3 regions of the Lysobacter sp. 22409 genome follow, and region 3 is predicted to be linked to each of the others. Evidence: predicted binding sites of a transcription regulator. Region 3 holds the regulator's gene; each other region holds the start of a gene.
The links. Region 3 encodes sigma-54, which starts transcription at its own class of promoters, with help from an activator protein. Its sites were predicted from a motif close to TGGCACGNGCNTTGC; they were not measured.

Region 1 (6,454 bases), on a different contig from region 3:
GCGCCGACTGATAGAACGAGCGCACGTCGAAATTGCGCACGCCCTTGAGCCAGGCATCGGCGAAGGCCACGTCGGAACTGGTGCCGACCATCAGGTCGGCATAGCCCGGCGAGGACCAGCGCGCGATCCAGCCGCCGTCGCGATACTGCTGGACGAAGCCGTCGATCATCTCGCCTGCATGCGTCGGCGTCAGCAATACATAGGCCGGCCAACTGGTGCGGTAGGTGTCCCAGAAGCCGTTGTTGACGTAGACCTTGCCGTCGACGACGGCCGCGCCGGTGGCGCCGGCGCTGGCCTTGCCGGTCGGTGCCGAGAACGGGCTCGCGTATTTGTACAACGGCCGCTCGGCGGTGCCGGTGTTCTCGTAGCCGCTGTTGGGGTAAAGAAACAAACGATAGAGATTGGAGTACAGCACCGCTTGCTCGTGCGCCGGCGCGCCCTCGGCGCGGACGATGCCGAGCTTGGCGTCCCAGGCGGCGCGGGCGCGTTCGCGCACCGCGTCGAAGCCTTCGTCGGCGCCGATTTCCAGCTCCAGGTTGCGCTGCGCCTGTTCGACGCTGATCAGCGAGGTGGCGATGCGCATCGTCACCTGGCGGGTGGGATCGCCGCTCAGGTCGAAGCCGTACCAGGCCGAGACGCGGTCGCGCCCGGCCTTGTCGCGGTCGAGCCGGGCGCCGTCGCGGATCGGGCGGTCGAACCGGGCGTAGAAGAACAGACGCGAGGCGCCGGTCGAGAGCTTGCTCATGCTCTCGCTCCAGCCGCTGAGCGCGCGGCCGTCGCGGTCCAGGCGGATGTCGCCGTGCTCGTCGCGGTGGTCGAACAGCAACTGCGCGCGGGTCTCGCCGGGCTCGGCCGGGAAGGTGAAGCGCATCACCGCGGCATGGTCGGTCGGGGTCATCTCGGCGACCAGGCCGTTGTCGAAGCGCACCCGGTAGTAATCGGCGCGCGCGGTTTCCTCGTCGTGGCCGAAACTCAGCGCGCGCTTGCTGCGGTCGAACTCGGGCCGGCCCTCGCCGATCGCCGGCATCACGTGGAAGGTCTGGCGGTCGCCCATCCACGGGCTCGGCTCGTGCGACAGCGCGAAGGCTTCGATGCGCGGGCGGTTGTCGTCGCCGTTGCGCTCCTGGTACTGGTAGATCCAGTGCGAACCGGCGTTCGTGGTCGGGGTCCAGAAGTTGAAGCCGTGCGGCAGCGCGACCGCGGGAAAGGTGTTGCCGCGCGAGAAGCGGCTGTTGGAATTGCTGCCGCGGCGCGTGTCGACGTAGTCGCTCGGGCGCAGCGCCGCGCGCTTGCCCTTGGCGAGCGCGGGCGCCGGGGCGATGCGCAGGTCGTCCAGATAGCCCTGGTACGGCAACGCCGTGTCGCCGTCGTGGACCAGCAGGATCTTGCGCACGCGGCGACCGGCCGCGACCTCGCCGATGCGGCTGCTGACCGCGTTCCACTGGTCGGGATAGAGCAACCGCGCCATGCCCTGCTCGCGCGCGGTCAAGGCATTGCCGTACAGATCGAGCGGCTTGCGTTGCGACAGACGGCTGCCGTCGTCGAACACCAGGTCGATGGCGACATAGGTCGAACCGTTGCGCAGCGCATCGAGTTTCGACGGTGCCGGCTGGCCGGCGATGTGCGCGCTCGACAGCGGGAACAGGCGATACGACAGCTGCGTGTCCTTGGCGACGGCGATGTCGACCTCGAAGGCCTGCACGCTTTGCGCGGCGCCGCTGCCCACGCCCTGGTAACGCAGCGAGCGCACACCGCTGAAGCCCATGCCGGGCTTGGCGGTCAGGGCGGCGGCCTCGGGCGGGCCGCCGTCGGCACTCAGGCGCGGCACCGCCCCGGTGGCCGCAGGTCCGCCCGTGGATTCGGCCGCGGCCGGCTCACCGGCCTCGAACGAGGTCCAGAAGCTGCGCGCGGGCCCGGCCATCGCCGTCGGCATCAGTGCCCCGGCCAAGGCCAGCGCCAAGGTGTGCTTCGCCGCTGCCCGTGCGCCATCGCGGCGCGCTCTCCACGTTGCCGACATTCCCGCTCCCATTGCCCGGACGGCGACTGCCTCCGATTCGCACTGTGCCGACCGGCACAGGCCCCTGCTTTCTCGATTTAAATCGATCTAAATCGAGCTTGTCAAACCGCGCCGCAGCATCCTCGGCAGCGTCTTGGGAGCAAAAAATCCAATCCAGACAAGCACTTCCAGCATCGTTCAAGCAGCGGACGGGGCCCCTTGGCACACCTTTTGCACCACCCTCCCTGTAAATGTGATTTGCATCACATTTTTATCTTGGAATAAATCGCATCTGCACCCCCCTGCCTTACGGACCCTGTCGCTCATGCCGACTCCGCACCGACTTGCTCTCTCAATCGCCTTGGCGACCGCGAGCGCAATCTGCCCCCTGACGTCAGTTTTTGCTGCGGAGCGTCAAACGACCGCAACGAATGCGATGCCGGAGATCGAGCGCCTGCGCGCCGACCGGCAATGGCTCGCTGCGCTGTCCCGCATCGAAAGTGCGCAAGCGGCAACGCCCGGCGACGACCGCCTGTATCGCCTGCAAGTACTGACCCTGGCCGACCTGGGCAGCGCGCATCGCGCCTGGACCTTGTACCAAGCCCGCCCCGACCTGTTCGATACCGCCGAACGCAAGCGCCTGGACTCCGGCCGCCTCGCTCGCCTTGCGGTCTGGGGCAGCCTCTACCCCGAAGACGAAGCCACCCGCCTCGATGAAATGCGCAGCGCGCGCGACGCCTTCGAGCAGTACCGCGCCACCCAGACGCCGGAGCAACGCCAGGCCGACCTACGCACGCGTTTCGACGAGTTGATGCTGCTCAACCATCTGGAACGCCACGCCGAGGTGGTCGAACGCTACCGCGCGTTGCAGGCCGAGGGCGTCGAGATACCGATGTATGCCTTGTCCAAGGTCGGCGCGTCCCTGCTGGCCGACAAACGCCCCGAAGAAGCCGCGACCGTGCTCGAACGCGTCGTGCGCGAATGGCCCGAGGACCACGACTCGCAGCTGCAGTTGGCCTACGCCTATTCGGAAGGCGAGCGTTTCGACGACGCCCTGGCCCAACTCGACAAGATCAAGGCCGCCGAACCGGCCTGGGTGCGCGTCAACGGCGCCAAGCAGAGCGTCGAAAACTGGCGCCATTACGACGCCGACAGCACCCAGACCATGATCCGCCTGTACGGCGAAGACACCGTCGGCGCGCAGCAGCGACTCGAAGCGATGGCGGCGATCGGGCCGGACAACCCCGGCGTGCAGACCAATCTCGGCGTCGCTTATCAAAAACGCGGCTGGACCGATCGCGCGCTGCAACGCTTCCAGATGGCGAGCACGCTGGAACCGACCGGCGTCGGCGCGCGCGTCGGCCAGGTCGGCGCCTATCTCGAGCACGCCCGCGTCGACCTGGCGCGGCCGATCCACGACGAATTGATCGCCAACCGCCCGCGCGACGTGCAAGTGCGGCAGATGAGCGAGTCCTGGGACAGCCGCCTGGGCTGGCAATGGTTGTTCAGCACCGCCAGCGGCCGCAGCGATGCGCGCGGCGGCGGCGCCACCGCCTCGCCGCTCGGCACCCGCGATGCCGTGCACCGCCTCGAGGTGCGCAGCCCGCTGATCAACGACCGCTGGCGCCTCACCGCGCACGCGCAGGATGCCTGGGCCGATTACCCCGGCGACCGCGTCCACGATCGCCGCGCCGGCATCGGCGCGCTGTATGCCTACGACCGCCTGAGCCTGGGCTTCGGCGTCGACCGCGCCAACGACCGCTGGCTCGATCGCGGCGACCGCACCGGTTATTACCTCGATGCCGGTTGGCGCCTCAACGATGCCTGGCGCGCCAATGCGTCCTGGTATCGGCAAACCCCGGACGCTTCGTTGCAGGCGCGCGGCGCCGGCATCGATGCCGATGCCTTGAGCCTGGGCCTGCGCTGGACGCCGAGCGAGCGCACTTCGCTCGGCGCGAGCGCGCAGCAACTGCGCTACAGCGACGACAACCGCCGCAGCGCCGTCGCGCTGAACCTGGATCAGCGCCTGTACACCAGCCCGCATCTCCAGGTCGCCGGCTTGGCCGATCTGTCGGCCAGCCGCGCCAGTCGCCGCGACGCCGAGGTGCCCTATTTCAACCCCAGCCGCGACGCTTCGCTGAATCTCGGCGTGCGCCTGGATCACATGACCTGGCGCCGTTACACCCGCCACTTCCTGCAGCGCCTCACCGCCACCGCCGGGCCGTACTGGCAGCAGGGCTACGGCAGCGCCTGGGTGCCGCAACTGCGTTACGAACACGAATGGCGGTTCGGCACCGGCCGCACTCTCAACTACGGCCTCAACTGGTCGCGTCCGGTCTACGACGGCGTGCGCGAAGACCGCGTCGCCTTCGATCTGAGCTTCCGCTGGGGTGAGGAATGAACATGCTGTATTTCGCTGCGCCGCTTGCTGCCCCCCTGCGCGGGTTGATCCACCGGGCGCTCGCGTTCGCCGTGCTGGCCGTGGCCGCGCTGGCCCCGCTCGCGGCCGGCGCCAACGAACTGTTGGTGCTGAGCTATCACGACGTGCGCGACGAAGTGGCGCGCAAAGGCGATCCCGATGCCTACGCCGTCAGCACGCAGAACTTCGCCGCGCACCTGGACTGGTTGTCCGGCCACGGCTACCACCCGGTCGCACTGAGCGAGGTCATCGCCGCCTCGCGCGGCGGCAAGCCGCTGCCGCCCAAGGCGGTGCTGCTGACCTTCGACGACGGCCTGCGCAGCATCTACACCCACGTCTTTCCGCTGCTGCGCGCCTACAACTACCCGGCGCTGATGGCGGTGGTCACCTCCTGGGTGGACCTGCCGCGCGATCAGAAAGTCGATTACGGCCCGCGCATGTTCACCCACGACGATTTCGTCACCTGGGAGCAATTGCGCGAGATGCAGGCCTCGGGCCTGATCGAAGTGGCCTCGCACAGCCATGCCCTGCACCGCGGCGTGACCTCCAACCCGCAGGGCAACAGCATGCCCGCGGCGATCACCCGCGCCTGGGACGAGAAGGCCCAGCGCTACGAAAGCGAAACCGAATACCTGGCGCGCATCCGCAAGGACCTGGGCGACAGCGCCGCCGAGATCAAGCGCGAACTCGGCGTCGGCCCGAAGTCGGTGATCTGGCCGTACGCGGCCTACAACAGCCAGACCAACGCGATCGCCGACGAACTCGGCATGGCGGTCACCTTCGACCTGGAAGGCCGCCATCAGAAGATCGGCGCCGACCTGCACGGGCTGGCGCGCCTGCTGGTGTTCAACAACCCCACCGTCAACGACCTGGCCTATGAGTTGCGCCACGACGAAGCACTCGACGGCCTGCGCGCGCTGCAGGTCGACCTGGATTACGTCTACGACGCCGACCCGGCGCAGCAGGCGCGCAACCTGGACAAGCTGATCGAACGGGTCAAGCAAGTCGGCCCGAGCCACGTCTTCCTGCAGGCCTTCGCCGACCCCGACGGCAACGGCTCGGCCGATGCGCTGTACTTCCCGAACCGGCATTTGCCGATGCGCGCCGACCTCTACAACCGCGTCGCCTGGCAGCTCAAAACCCGCGCGAACGTCAAAGTGTTCGCCTGGCTGCCGGTGCTCGGCTTCGAGCTGCCCGATGCGGCCTTGAACCAACGCCTGAAGATCCAGGCCAGCAACCCGAAAGAAACCTTCCGCCTCAACCCGTTCGAGCCGCAGACCCGACGCATCGTTGCCGATATCTACGAAGACCTCGCGGTGAGCGGCTACACCGAAGGTCTGCTGTTCCACGACGACGCGCTGCTGCGCGACGACGAGTTGCGCGGCCAGGCGCCGGCCGACCCGGCCGCGCGCACCCAGGCGCTGATCGACTTCACCCGCGAACTGGCGCGCGCCGCCGGCAAATGGCGTCCCAAGCTGATCACCGTGCGCAACCTGTTCGCCGCGCCGGTGCTGGAGCCGCGCAGCGAAGCCTGGTTCGCGCAGAACCTGGCCGCCTTCAACCAGGCCTACGACTACACCGCGGTGATGGCGATGCCGTGGATGGAAAAGAGCCGCGATCCGCAGGCGTGGATGGACCAACTGCTGGCCGACGTGAAACGTTCGCCGCGCGGCCTGTCGCACACGATCTTCGAGTTGCAGACCGTCGACTGGCGCAACCAGCGGCCGATCCCGGCCGCGCGCCTGAAGGCGATGGCCCACCGCTTGCAGGCCGGCGGCGCACGCCACCTGGCCTGGTACCCCGACAACTTCATCGACGACCAACCCTCGACCCGGGATGCACGCGAAATCATGTCCGCGCGCGGCTTCCCCTACATCGAGCGCTGAGCGCCGCCCCGACCGCCAATCGCCGCCTATCGACATCCGGCCAGCCTGTACGCGCTGCCATCGAGCCCAACATGAGCCAGGTCACTAATCCGCTGCTCACCGCGCTGTTCCAGTTCGCGTTCTTCTATCCGATCGTGATGTCGTTCTTCTGGA
Region 2 (6,454 bases), on a different contig from region 3:
AATGGCGATAGCCCTCGATAAGGCCGTAGAAGCGATGCCAATCCGAGGCCGACACCCGCCGGCCGAGGACGTAATGCAGCTCGCGCACCCACAGGCAACGGGATGCGGCGACCAGCAGGCCTTCGCAATCGACTTCTTTCGCCGCGACCTCGAGCGTCATCTCGACCGGTTTGCTGCCCCACAGCGCATCCGCGGTCTGCAAGACCAACTGGGTGCCGTTACGGCTGGTCAAGTGCAGGCGCTGGCGCACGCCCCGGCCCTCCAGGCGGTAGCGATAAGGCGAGAGCAGGTATTCGTGGACCGCGATCGAAGTCGCCTGGGCGAGATGGTTGACACAGCCGAGGGCCTGTTGAACTTCATCGGACACCTCGAGGACATCGCCGCGCAGGCGATAGTTGCCGGACATTTCGCCGCAGTGTCCGTCGATCGTCAGGCGTCCGTCGTCGCCGAACTCGAAATGGATTTGCGAGAACGCGTTCGGCTGCAGCTCCGGCAGCGCGCGGCCGTCGGCCGCGGTCGCGAGCAGTATCTGCCAGCGATAGCCGACCAGGCCTTGCGGGCCCGGATCCGGTTTCGGCGGTGGCGGGCGCTGCGTCACCGCGGCCGGGCGCGCGTCGCCCGGTTTGGCGGTGGGTTCGGGCTCGGTCGCCGCCGCCGCCGAAGTATGGCCGGGCAGATCGCCGGCCCCGCTGCTGCAGGCGGCCGTGAGCAGGGCGGCGACCAGCGTCAGCAGAGGCGCACGGTAGCGATGGGTGGAAACGGAAGATGGCGTGGGCATGAGGGCCTCCTTGGCGAGATGGCATAGCCTGGGTCGCGCGTGCCGTCGCGCGCCATCGCCGAGGCGCGGACAAATGCGGGTTCGGTCACGTTGTCGAAGAAGGAAACAGCTCGCGCCCGCCCGCGTTTCAGCGCGCCGGCGCGGCCGGCAGGCCGATCAACTGCATGTGCGCGCCGTCGTCGGCCGTGAGGCGCAGGACCGGCGCGCGGCTGCGGGTGTCGATGGAGAAATGCGCGCCGATCAGGGGCTGGGCGAAAAAGGCGCGCTCCATCGCCGCGCCGCCGCGGCAGCCCGCCACGGTCTGCACCGCGTCGAGCCGTTCGTCGTGCACGATCCGTTCGCCTTCGACCCGATAGGCGCCGCTGATGGTGTTGCAGGCCCCTTTCACTCGATAGCTCTCGTCGCCGAAGCTCACATGCAGGCCGCGTCGACGCGCTCCGCGCAGCTCGCCGACGCGACGGCCCTGCGCATCGGTGGCCTCCAGCGGATACCAATCGAAGGCGCGCAACAAGCCGGCCTGGGTCTGCGGCAGCGGATACGTCGGGGCCGAGCGTTTCGACGCGACGGATGAGGACAGCGAACAGGCCGCGAGCGCCGCGGCGAGCGCTGCGGCAGAACAGATCCGGTGCATGCCGACTCCATGTCGAAGGGGATGCGCTGCGGGCACGACAGCGCCCGCGGCTCCTGGGCGAACGCGCCGTCGCGCCGCGCGGGGTTCAGGACTTCGGCTTGGCGAACTTTTGCGCCAGTTCGCGCTGGGCGCGCTCCAGGTCGAGGCGGCCGTCGCCGTCGTCTTCCTGCTCGCTTTCGTCGGCGAGCACGGCGTCGATATGCCCCAGCAGTTCCGCCGGGGTGACCACCGCGCACTGCATCGTCGTGTTCGGGAACACGCCGACGCCGAGGCCGGCTTCGGTCAGCGCCGGTGCGGCCTTCGCGCGCCAGGCTTCCAACTCGCGCAGCACCGGCGCATAGCCCTTGAGGTTCGGCGCGGCTGCCAGGGCGGCGCGCGCGGTGCCGGTCGAGGGCCATACCGGCAGCAGTTCCTGGCCGTCGGCGTCGAACAGGGTCAGGACGAATTCGCCGGATTCGGCGACCCACAACTGCCCGGTGCCTGCGATGGCCGCGACGAAGGCGGCGTAGCGCTCGGGTCCGGACAACTGCGCGTAGTCGAGCAACTCTTGTTCGGCGGCGCGATCTGCTTCGTTCATGGCGGCGGCTCCTGCCGGTGGGGCGACTCGATCAGCTGGGGCGATGTCATTCAACTGCCTGAGGGCATCAACAGCAACAGCGCTGCGCCGAACACGAAGCGGTAGATCGCGAACGCGGTGAAACGGTGGGTCTGGATATAGCGCAACAGCCACTTCACCGCGATGAAGGCGGTCACCGCCGAGGCGACGAAGGCCACCGCGAGCGCGTTCCAGTCTTCGTTGGCCGCGGCGGGCGTGCCGAGCACGCCGAGCAGTTCGTAGCCACTGGCCGCGAACATGGTCGGGATGCCGATCAGGAAAGTGAACTCGGTCGCCGCGGCGCGGCTGGTGGTGCCGGCCAGCAGGGCGATGAAGATGGTCGCGCCCGAGCGCGAGGTGCCCGGGAACACGCCGGCGACGACCTGGGCGATGCCGACCAGGGTCGCGACGGTCCAGGTGATCTCGCTGCGTTCGCCGAGCGCGGCGGCGCGCTTGGCGGCGAAATGCTCGGCCGCGATCATCCACACACCGCCGAGCACCAACGCCCAGGCGATCGGCAGCACCTGGTCGGGCAGGGAGAAGCCGGCCTTCTTGACCGCGATGCCGAGCACCGCGGTTACGCCGAAGGCGAGGGCGAGCTTGAACAGGTAGTCGCGGTTGTCGCGCTGGCCGAAGCCGGTCGCCAACGTCCACAGCCGGCGCCAGTAGATGACCACCACGGCCAGGATCGCGCCGGCCTGGATCGAGATGTTGAACAGGTCGGAGCGATGCCCGAGCCAGTGTTGCGCGATCAGCAGATGGCCGGTGCTGGAGATCGGCAGGAATTCGGTGATGCCTTCGATGATGCCGAGAAGCAGGGCGGCGAGCAGGTCGGTCATTAGGGGCGGGGGTCTTGGGTCGGGGAGTCGGGACGCCGGCGGCGCGATCGGGGGTTCGCGGCGGCGCGCCAGAATAACGGAAAGCGTGCCGCACTAATTTGGTGCGATTGCTTGCTTCGTTGCGCTCATCTGGTGCGTTCTGTCGGCAGTGAATCGAGGATTCGCTTTTATTTCATTGGCTTACCGGCGACTGAAAGTTGGCACGACGCTTGCTTGCCCAATAGGCAGGCGGCTTCAATGCCCTCGTGTTGCACGACTCTTTCACCCGACTCCCCATTCCCGGAACGAACATGTCTCTCGAACAGGTCGAAAAGCTCATCAAGGATCACAAGGTCGAATTCGTCGACCTGCGTTTCACCGACATGCGTGGCGTGCAGCACCACGTGACCTTCCCCAAGTCCATCGTCGAGCCCTCGCTGTTCGAAGACGGCAAGATGTTCGACGGTTCGTCGATCAGCGGCTGGAAGGGCATCAACGAGTCGGACATGATCCTGCTGCCGGATCCCTCGACCGCGTTCCTGGACCCGTTCACTGCCGATCCGACCGTCGTGCTGACCTGCGACATCCTCGACCCGGCGACCATGCAGGCCTACTCGCGCGATCCGCGCGGCGTCGCCAAGCGCGCCGAGGCCTACCTGAAGTCCAGCGGCGTCGCCGATCAGGCCTTCTTCGGCCCGGAACCCGAATTCTTCATCTTCGACTCGGTCCGTTACGCCAATGAGATGGGCCACACCTTCTTCCACATCGATTCGGAAGAAGCCGCCTGGAACTCGGGCAAGGAATACGAAGGCGGCAACAGCGGTTACCGTCCGGGCGTGAAGGGCGGTTATTTCCCGGTCGCCCCGCTCGACTCGCTGCACGACATCCGCGCCGAGATGTGCAAGACCCTCGAGCAGGTCGGCATCGAAGTCGAAGTGCACCACCACGAAGTCGCCAACGCCGGCCAGTGCGAGATCGGCACCAAGTTCAACTCGCTGGTCGCCAAGGCCGACGAGCTGTTGACGATGAAGTACATCATCAAGAACGTCGCCCACCGCAACGGCAAGACCGCGACCTTCATGCCCAAGCCGATCGTCGGCGACAACGGCAGCGGCATGCACGTGCACCAGTCCTTCGCCAAGGGCGGCGTCAACCTGTTCAGCGGCGACGGCTACGGCGGCCTGTCGCAGATGGCGCTGTGGTACATCGGCGGCGTGTTCAAGCACGCGCGCGCGATCAACGCCTTCACCAACTCGGGCACCAACAGCTACAAGCGCCTGGTGCCGGGCTACGAAGCGCCGGTGATGCTGGCCTATTCGGCCCGCAACCGTTCGGCCAGCTGCCGCATTCCCTACGTGGCCAACCCGAAGGCGCGCCGCATCGAGATGCGCTTCCCCGACCCGATCCAGTCCGGCTACCTGACCTTCGCCGCGCTGATGATGGCCGGCCTGGACGGCATCAAGAACCAGATCGACCCGGGCGCGCCGAGCGACAAGGACCTGTACGACCTGCCGCCGGAAGAGGAGAAGGGCATCCCGACCGTATGCCACTCGCTCGACCAGGCGCTCGAAGCGCTCGACAAGGACCGCGACTTCCTCAAGGCCGGCGGTGTGTTCACCGACGACTTCATCGACAGCTACATCTCGCTGAAGATGCAGGAAGTGACCAAGTTCCGCGCCGCGACGCATCCGCTCGAATACCAGATGTACTACGCGGTCTGATCACATGAGCGCCTACGCCTTGCCGCCACCCGCCTGCCGTCCCGATCGCCCGCGCCGCTTCGATGCGGCGCGGCGGGATGCCACGCGGCGGCGCGCGGACGCGATGCGCGACATGCGGTAACCAGCACACGGCCCGGGGCTAACGCTCCGGGCCGTGTCGCTTTCAGGGAAGACGAACCCTCCCGGGCGACGCCACTCGCCCACGCCACCCGATATCGGCCTGAGGTCGACGTCGCGGGAGCGGCTTGCCCGAACAAACCCAGGACACGCAGCGCAAAGTCCCGGACCGAAAACCGAAAACCGAAAACGAAGCAGAACGCAAACCCCGAAACCCAGAAACGATCGACCGACGCACTGCAGCCGACGCGACGAGTACGCAGCCATCGAGCCGCGACCGATCGACCCGCGCGGTGCCAGGACGACCGCACCGACAGGAGGACAGCCATTCGACGCAGGCGCGGACCGCAGAGTCCGCCCGCGCGTCCACCTCCGGCACGAGTACGACGAAGGCGTCGACGCGGCCGGAGCGCAACGAAGCAATGACCGGGGAGGGGCCACCGCTTATGAGGAGCCTGCGTCATGTCGTTACATCGCAAAACCGAACACGCCGGCGCCACCGCCGGTAAGACCGCGCTGGCCAAGGCGGCGCTCGCCACCGCGCTCGCGTTCGCCGCGCTCGCGGCCACGACCGCGCACGCCGGAACCTCGGGCTCGGTGAGCCTGACCAGCGACTACCTGTTCCGTGGGGTGTCGCAGAACAACCAGAACCCCGCCTTGCAGGGCGGTATCGAGTACGCGCACGACAGCGGTTTCTACGTCGGCGCCTGGGGCAGCAACGTCAGTTGGCTGTCGGACACCGTGGTGATCGGCGACGACATCTCCAATAGCCTCGAACTCGACGCTTACGCCGGTTACCGCGGCAAGGCCGGCGAGCTGTTCTCCTACGACGTCGGCGTGCTGACCTACTACTACCCCGGCGACTACCCGAGCGGCTTCAACAGCCCGGACACCACCGAGATCTACCTCGGCGGCACGCTGGCGCCGTCGGAGACGGTGTCGGTCGGGCTCAAATATTCCTATGCCGTGACCGACCTGTTCGGTTACGCCGATTCCGACGGCAGCGGTTACCTCGACGCCAACCTCAACTGGACCTTCCAGCCGGGCTGGACGCTCAACGTCCACGGCGGCAAGCAGTGGATCGAGCACAACAAGGATTTCGAGTACGCCGACTGGAAAGTGGGCGTGACCAAGAGCTTCGACAACGGCTTCTCGGTCGCCGCCGCCTACAGCGACACCGATGCCGAGCAGGCCTTGTACACCAACGCCCACGACAACTTCCTGGCCGACGACGCCTTCACCCTGACCGTGAGCAAGGCGTTCTGAGCACGCCCCGCGCACGACCGCACACGAACCACCACGGAGCCGCGAGATGAAACTGATCATTGCCATCATCCGCCCGTTCAAGCTCGACGAGGTGCGCGAGGCGCTGACGGAAGTCGGCGTATCGGGCATCACCGTCACCGAAGTCAAAGGCTTCGGACGCCAGAAGGGCCACACCGAGTTGTACCGCGGCGCCGAGTACGTCGTCGATTTCCTGCCCAAGCTCAAGATCGAGTGCGCCGTCCCCGACAGCCTGCTCGACGCGGCCTTGGAGTCGATCCAGAACGCCGCGCGCACCGGCAAGGTCGGCGACGGAAAAATCATCGTCCTGCCGGTCGAGAACACGGTGCGCATACGCACCGGCGAGCTCGACGACGACGCCCTGTGACCCTCCACGCGAGAAACGAAATGAAAGACACGACGATCGATTCCCGCTCGCGCGAGCGGATCACCCGCACCCTGGCCCTGACCGCCGCGCCGGCCCTGGCGCTGCTGTCGGCCGGCGCCGCGCACGCGCAGGAGGCCGCTGCC
Region 3 (6,454 bases):
GCGCGCGCGCCAGATGGTATTGCAGGTGATTGAGCAACTCGTGGCCACGGCGCGGCGAGACCCACAACGGGGTGTCGGTTTCCTCGGCGGCGATGCGCAGGTCTTCGGGGCAGGGCTGGTCCTTGCTGATGACCAGGGCCAAGGGCCGGAACTGGATGATCTTCTCGATCGTTTCCCAGCGCAGCCGCGAGTCCAGGCCGTCGAGCCAGGTCAGCTCTTCGGTGCCGAGGATCTGCACCTTGTTCGGATAGATCGCATTGAGATAGCCGGCCAGCGACGGGCGCCGCGCGACCGTATTGACCGCTTCGACCAGGCGGCCGTCGCCGCGTTGGCCGGCCACCCAGCGCAGGGCGAGGCGCTCGCGCTGCTGTTCGAACAGTTCGCCTGCACGGATGCTCTTGCTCATGGACGGAAGTTTACGAGCAAAGCGATGGCAGTGTCCGCATCGGCGCGGACCCGGTCGCGTCCGCGGCGCGGTGTGAAGCAAGTGGGGCGGGCGAGCCGATAGACCGGCTCAGCGGCTCGGGGAACGAGCGGGGCTGGGATCAGTGCGTCTCAGATGCGTACGCCTCGAATCGCCGCAGCCCAGAACGGCACGGCTCAGGCCGCGCTGCGGCGAACGTGATCGAGCAGGCGATAGCTCAGCTCGGCGACGTTCGGTGCCGTGCGCAATCGCTCGAGAAAGCCGCTATCGGCGAAGCGTTCGGCCAGTTCCGCCAGCAACTGCAGATGTTGCTGGACGTGGTGCTCGGGAATGGCCATGGCCAGGACCAGGTCGACCGGGCGCCCGTCGATGGCGCCGAAATCGATCGGCTGGGCCAATCTGAGAAAGGCGCCGCGGCTGTTTTCGAACAAGGGCGTGCGCGCGTGCGGAATGGCGACGCCGTGGCCGATGGCGGTGCTGGCGAGGCGTTCGCGTTCGCCCAGGCTTGCGCGCAGGGCGAACGCAGTGGAGGCATTGCCGTCGCAGAGCATGCGTGCGGCGACATCGAGCACGGTATTGCGATCGCCGGGCTCGACCACGATCGCGACCCGTTCCGCACTCAGTAATTCATAAAGCGGCATGACAGCGTGTCTGGATCGATGACCGGGTCCCGGGGAGCGGGTTCAGCCTACGAATTCGCCGTTGCGTGCGAGGCTTTCGCCACGGTGATGGTCGACTTGCTTACTCTTGTGCTTCATCAGCAGGCGGTCGAGCTTGTCGGCGAGCAGATCGATGGCGGCGTACATGTCGATGGCGGCGGCGTCGCAGTGCAGGGTACGGCCGGCGATGAGAACGGTGGCCTCGGCGCGATGGTCGGGCTTGTCGAGACTGAGCTGGGTACGCACGTCGAAGGGTTGGTCGAAATGGCGTTGCAGACGGGCCAGCTTGGTTTCCACATAGTCACGCAGGGCTGCAGTGACTTCCAGTTGCTGGCCGTGGGTTTCGATACGCATCGGAGACCTCCTTCACGTCGCGGGAGAATGCAGACTGGGCTCCGGACCGTCGGTCGTCGACGGCTTCGGGGCCTGATTGACGCCCTGGCCGGGGCCAGGGATTCCAGCATCTCACGCTCAGCTCTGGGTGCAAGTGGCAAGACCGCAACAATGGTCGTAGGTCGTTGTTAAGTCACTGATTCGATGGGGAATAGAGGCCGAAATCCCGCGGCTTTGCGGGATTTGGCGGCCTCAGGCCATGCGCACGCGCTCTTGCGACGAGGGGATGCTCATCGCCTCGCGGTACTTGGCCACGGTGCGGCGCGCGACCGGCACGCCGGTGGCCTTGAGGGTTTCGGCCAGGCGCGCGTCGGACAGGGGTTTGCGCGGGTTCTCGGCCTCGATCAGGCGCCGGATCATGGCCTGGATCGCGGTGCTGGAGGCCTCGCCGCCGGAGCCGGTGTCGATGCCGGAGGCGAAGAAAGCGCGCAGCGGCATGGTCCCGCGCGGGGTGCGCGCGTACTTGCGGGCGATCGCGCGCGAGACCGTGGATTCGTGCAGGCCGACTTCGGTGGCGACCTCGCGCAGGGTCAGCGGGCGCAGCGCGCTGTCGCCGAATTCGAGGAAACCGGCCTGTTGCTTGAGCAGGCAGCGCGCGACCTTGAGCAAGGTGTCGCCGCGCGCTTCCAGGCTCTTGAGCAGCCAGCGCGCTTCCTGCAGATGGCCGCGCAGATAGCTGGCGTCGGAGGCGTTGGCGTGGCGGATCATGCTTTCGTAGCCGCGATGGATCGAGATACGCGGACGCATCGCTTCCGACAGGGCCACGCGCCACAGGCCGTTCTGGCGCCAGATCACCACGTCGGGGGTGACATAGGTGTCGGTGGAGATCGCGCCCATCTGCGCGCCGGGGCGCGGGTCGAGCGAGCGCAGCAACTGCACCGCGGTCTCGACCTCGGCGATGTCGCGCTTGAGTTCGCTGGCCAGGCCGGCCGCGCCGATCCTCGGCAGGCGTTCCAGCGGTTCGCCGGCGATCACCAGGGCCAGGGCCTTGCCCGGGGTGTCGTCGGACAAGGTGTTGAGCTGCAGGCTCAGGCACTCGCTGAGCGAGCGAGCGCCGGAGCCGACCGGGTCGAAGCGCTGCACCTGGTGCAGCACGGTCGCGACTTCTTCCTCGCTGACGCCCATCGCCAGCGATTCGACGATCGCGGCCAGGCTTTCGCGCAGGTAGCCGTCGTCGTCGATCGCCTCGATCAGGGCCACGCCGATGCTGCGGTCGCGCTGCGACAGCGGGCTGAGGTGCAGTTGCCACAGCAGATGGTCGTGCAGGGTCTCGGCCTCGGCGACCTGTTCGGCCGCGGGCGAGTCTTCATCGCCGTGATCGGAGGGCCCGACCCGCTCGTACCAGGTCTCGCCGTCGTCCATGGTCCATTCGGGTTCGGCGGTCGGCGCTTCGGCGCCTTCCTCGGTGCTCGGCGGCGGGCGCGGTTCGTCTTCGTTGACCGCGGACGGGTCGGTCCAGTCGAGCAGCGGATTGCTCTCGATCGCGGTGGCCAGTTCGGCTTCCAGTTCGACAGCCGACAGCTGCAGCAGGCGAATCGCCTGCCGCAATTGCGGCGTCATCACCAACTGTTGTCCGAGCGAGGCTTGGAGGCGGGGCTTCATCATCGATTGCTAACGCGACCTGAGATGGCTGTCGGCCCGGGCCGCGCGTCGTGGGCGCCGTCCGCGCCCGGCAACCGCTAGGTTACAGACGGAACTGCTCACCCAGATAGACACGGCGGACATCGGGATTGGCCAGCAGCGCGTCCGGAGCCCCCTGCGCGAGCACGCCACCGTCGTTCAGGATATACGCCCGGTCGCAAATGCCCAAGGTTTCACGGACGTTATGGTCCGTGATCAACACTCCGATGCCGCGATTCTTGAGATGGCGCACGATTCGCTGGATCTCGCCGACCGAAATGGGGTCGACGCCGGCGAAGGGTTCGTCCAGCAGCATCAGGCGCGGGCGGGCGGCCAGGGCACGGGCGATCTCGACCCGGCGGCGCTCGCCGCCGGACAGGCTGGCGCCGAGCTGCTCGGCGACATGGGTCACCTGCAGTTCGTCCATCAGGCTGGCCAGCTCGCGCTCGATGCCGGCGCGGTCGAGGTCGTCGCGCAGTTCCAGCACCAGGCGCAGGTTGTCGGCGACGCTGAGCTTGCGGAACACCGAGGGTTCCTGCGGCAGGTAGCCGACGCCGTACTTGGCGCGGGCGTACATCGGCTCGGAGGTGATGTCCTTGCCGTCGAGGACGATCTGGCCGGCATCGGCCGGGACCAGGCCGACGATCATGTAGAAGCAGGTGGTCTTGCCGGCGCCGTTGGGGCCGAGCAGGCCGACCACTTCGCCCGCATCGAGGGTCAGGCCGAAGTCGCGCACGACCTCGCGCGAACGGTAGGCCTTGCGCAGGCCTTGTGCGACCAGCATCAGCCGCCTCCCTTGGCCGGCGCGGCGGTCTTGCTCTTGGGCAGCATGCGAATGTTGACGCGGCCGCCGGTGCCACCGCTCTCGACCTGGCCGGTCTTGGAGTTGTAGACGATGCGTTCGCTCTTGATGGTGTCGCCGTTCTTGTCGACGTAGGCGTTGCCGGTCAGGACGATGGTGTCCTTCGGCATGTCGTACTCGATCTTGTTGGCGCGGCCGTTGAACGGAGCGCCGTCGTCGAGTTCCTGCTTCAGCGTCGCCTGCGAGCCGGTCAGGGTGACGAAGCTGATGTCGCCGCCGGCGCGCTTGATGTCGGCCTTGGCGGCATTGATGATCAAGGTGCCTTGGGTGATCTTGACGTTGCCGGTGAGCACGCAAGGGCCCGAATCGGTGCTGACCGAGCAATTGCTGCTGTCGGCGCCGGCATCCATGGGCTGGTTGCGGTCCGAAGAGCGCGCGAGCGCGGCCGCCGGCGCCAGCAGAAGGGCGACCAGGCACAGCGCCGGCCAGTTAGCGGGCTTTCGCTTCATAGCGGACCTTGACGTTGGGGATGGTGACGTTCTTGGTTTCGAGATCGGCCTGCAGTCCCGAGCCCGTCATTATAGTGCCGGGCTGAATCAACCTGACCGGAACGGCCGACGTGGCCTTGTTCGTGTCGGGGAACACGTTCAGTTCCTCGGTCGAGATATTGATCGGCTTGCCGTCGGCATTGGTGCTGTCGGCCTTGACCTGGCCGCGCAGGCGTACTTCGTCGCCCTCGGCGCTGACCCAGCCGCGCTGCGAGCGCACTTCCCACGGCCCGCCGCTGCCGCCGGCCTTCGGCGGAATCAGGAACAGCGGGGTGGTGACGTCCAGGGTTTTTTCGTTCGGGTCGCGGGTCAGCTTGGGAGCGCGCAAGGTGAACGATTCCTTGCCCTCCTTGTTGAGCACGACCGCCTCGAACTGGTTGAGCACGTAGTCCGGGCGCGCCTCGGCGCGGCCGTCGCCGCCGTTCTTGTCGCGTTGCGACCACAGCGCCCAGCCGCTCAGCGCCGCGGCGGCCATCAGGATCAGGGTCAGCATGCCGCGCCAGCTCATCCGAGCGCACCGGTCAGCACGCGCTCGGCATGGCCTTGCGCGCCCAGCAGCAGATCGCACAGTTCGCGCGCCGCGCCTTCGCCGCCGCGCGCGACGGTGCGCCAGTGCACGCGCTCGCGCACCCAGGGGTGAGCATTGCCCGGGGCGACCGACAGGCCGACGTGGGGCAGGATCTTGAGGTCGGCAAGGTCGTCGCCCATGAAAGCGACCTGGTCCAGCGACAGCCCCAGGCCGGCGGCGATCTGCTGTACGCAGGCGAGCTTGTCGGCGACGTCGCCGTGGGCAGTGGCGCCGAGCTCGGCCGCGCGCTGGGCGGCGATGACGCCGCCGCGGGCGGTGACGAAATGCACGGCGATGCCGAACTTGCCGAGCAGCGACAGACCCTGGCCGTCCTGGACGTGGAAGCTTTTGAGCTCGCGCCCCTCGCTGTCGTAGGTCAGCCGGCCGTCGGTCAGCGTGCCGTCGACGTCGAAGCAGGCCAGCCGGATGCGGGCGGCGCGTTCGCGGATTTCAGCGGGGTAATCGTTGAGGTGGCTGTAGGGCACGGGATCGGGAATCGAGAATGGGGAATAGGGAATCGTCTGCACCGAATGGGGTGGGAATCGCGAGGAACCGCTTTGCGATTCCCTATTCTCGATTCTCCATTCCCGGCCGTTAAACCACTCTCGCACGCAACAAGTCGTGAATATTGAGAGCGCCGACCACGCGGCGTTCAGTGTCCACGACCAGCAGGCCGCTGATCTTGTGGGTTTCCATGAGCTGCGCCGCCTCGACCGCGAGCGCGTCGGCGCCGATGGTCTTGGGCGAGCGCGTCATGACCTCGGCGATGCGGGTCGAACGCAGGTCCACGCCGGCGTCGTCGAGGGTGCGGCGCAAGTCGCCGTCGGTGTACAGACCGATCAGGCAGCCGGCGTCGTCGACGATGGCGGTCATGCCCAGGCGCTTGTGGCTCATCTCGACCAGAGCCTCGCTGATGCTGGCATCGGCGTGAACCCGCGGCACTTCCTCGCCGGCATGCATGATGTCGGTGATGTGCAGCAGCAGGCGCCGGCCGAGCGCGCCGGCCGGGTGCGAGCGGGCGAAGTCGTCGGCGGTGAAGCCGCGCGCCTCGAGCAGTGCGACCGCGAGCGCGTCGCCCATCGCCAGCGAGGCGGTGGTGCTGGAGGTCGGCGCCAGGTCGAGCGGGCAGGCCTCGGCCGGCACGCTGACGTCGAGGTGCACGTCGGCTTCGCGCGCCAGGGTGGACTGCGGCCGGCCGGTCATCGCGATCAGGCGGTTGCCCTGGCGCTTGAGCACCGGCAGCAGCATCAGCACTTCGTCGCTTTCGCCCGAGTAGGACAGGGCCAGGACCACGTCGGCGTCGGTGATCATGCCCAGGTCGCCGTGGCCGGCTTCGCCCGGGTGGACGTAGAAAGCCGGGGTGCCGGTCGAGGCCAGGGTCGCGGCGATCTTGCGGGCGATATGGCCGGACTTGCCCATGCCGGTGCAGACGACCCGGCC

Region 1: a site for sigma-54 is predicted at 2,217-2,231, ahead of pgaA (poly-beta-1,6 N-acetyl-D-glucosamine export porin PgaA). Genes of this name have one in related genera too.
Region 2: a site for sigma-54 is predicted at 3,042-3,056, ahead of glnA (type I glutamate--ammonia ligase). Genes of this name have one in related genera too.

The regions. Positions count from the first base shown of each region.
Region 1 is NZ_JBQEOE010000005.1:161,957-168,410, reverse strand. It holds gene ACTJJK_RS04525 (GH92 family glycosyl hydrolase) at 1-2,017, opposite strand, end outside; gene pgaA (poly-beta-1,6 N-acetyl-D-glucosamine export porin PgaA) at 2,433-4,397, shown strand; gene pgaB (poly-beta-1,6-N-acetyl-D-glucosamine N-deacetylase PgaB) at 4,400-6,301, shown strand; gene pgaC (poly-beta-1,6-N-acetyl-D-glucosamine synthase) at 6,373-6,454, shown strand, end outside.
Region 2 is NZ_JBQEOE010000040.1:36,553-43,006, forward strand. It holds gene ACTJJK_RS18330 (DUF4377 domain-containing protein) at 1-778, opposite strand, end outside; gene ACTJJK_RS18335 (hypothetical protein) at 906-1,409, opposite strand; gene ACTJJK_RS18340 (DUF2750 domain-containing protein) at 1,495-1,986, opposite strand; gene ACTJJK_RS18345 (undecaprenyl-diphosphate phosphatase) at 2,037-2,843, opposite strand; gene glnA (type I glutamate--ammonia ligase) at 3,134-4,543, shown strand; gene ACTJJK_RS18355 (TorF family putative porin) at 5,123-5,926, shown strand; gene ACTJJK_RS18360 (P-II family nitrogen regulator) at 5,973-6,311, shown strand; gene ACTJJK_RS18365 (ammonium transporter) at 6,332-6,454, shown strand, end outside.
Region 3 is NZ_JBQEOE010000001.1:52,256-58,709, reverse strand. It holds gene hprK (HPr(Ser) kinase/phosphatase) at 1-406, opposite strand, end outside; gene ACTJJK_RS00280 (PTS sugar transporter subunit IIA) at 601-1,065, opposite strand; gene hpf (ribosome hibernation-promoting factor, HPF/YfiA family) at 1,108-1,437, opposite strand; gene ACTJJK_RS00270 (RNA polymerase factor sigma-54) at 1,669-3,078, opposite strand; gene lptB (LPS export ABC transporter ATP-binding protein) at 3,161-3,880, opposite strand; gene lptA (lipopolysaccharide transport periplasmic protein LptA) at 3,880-4,407, opposite strand; gene lptC (LPS export ABC transporter periplasmic protein LptC) at 4,388-4,954, opposite strand; gene ACTJJK_RS00250 (KdsC family phosphatase) at 4,951-5,499, opposite strand; gene ACTJJK_RS00245 (KpsF/GutQ family sugar-phosphate isomerase) at 5,609-6,454, opposite strand, start outside.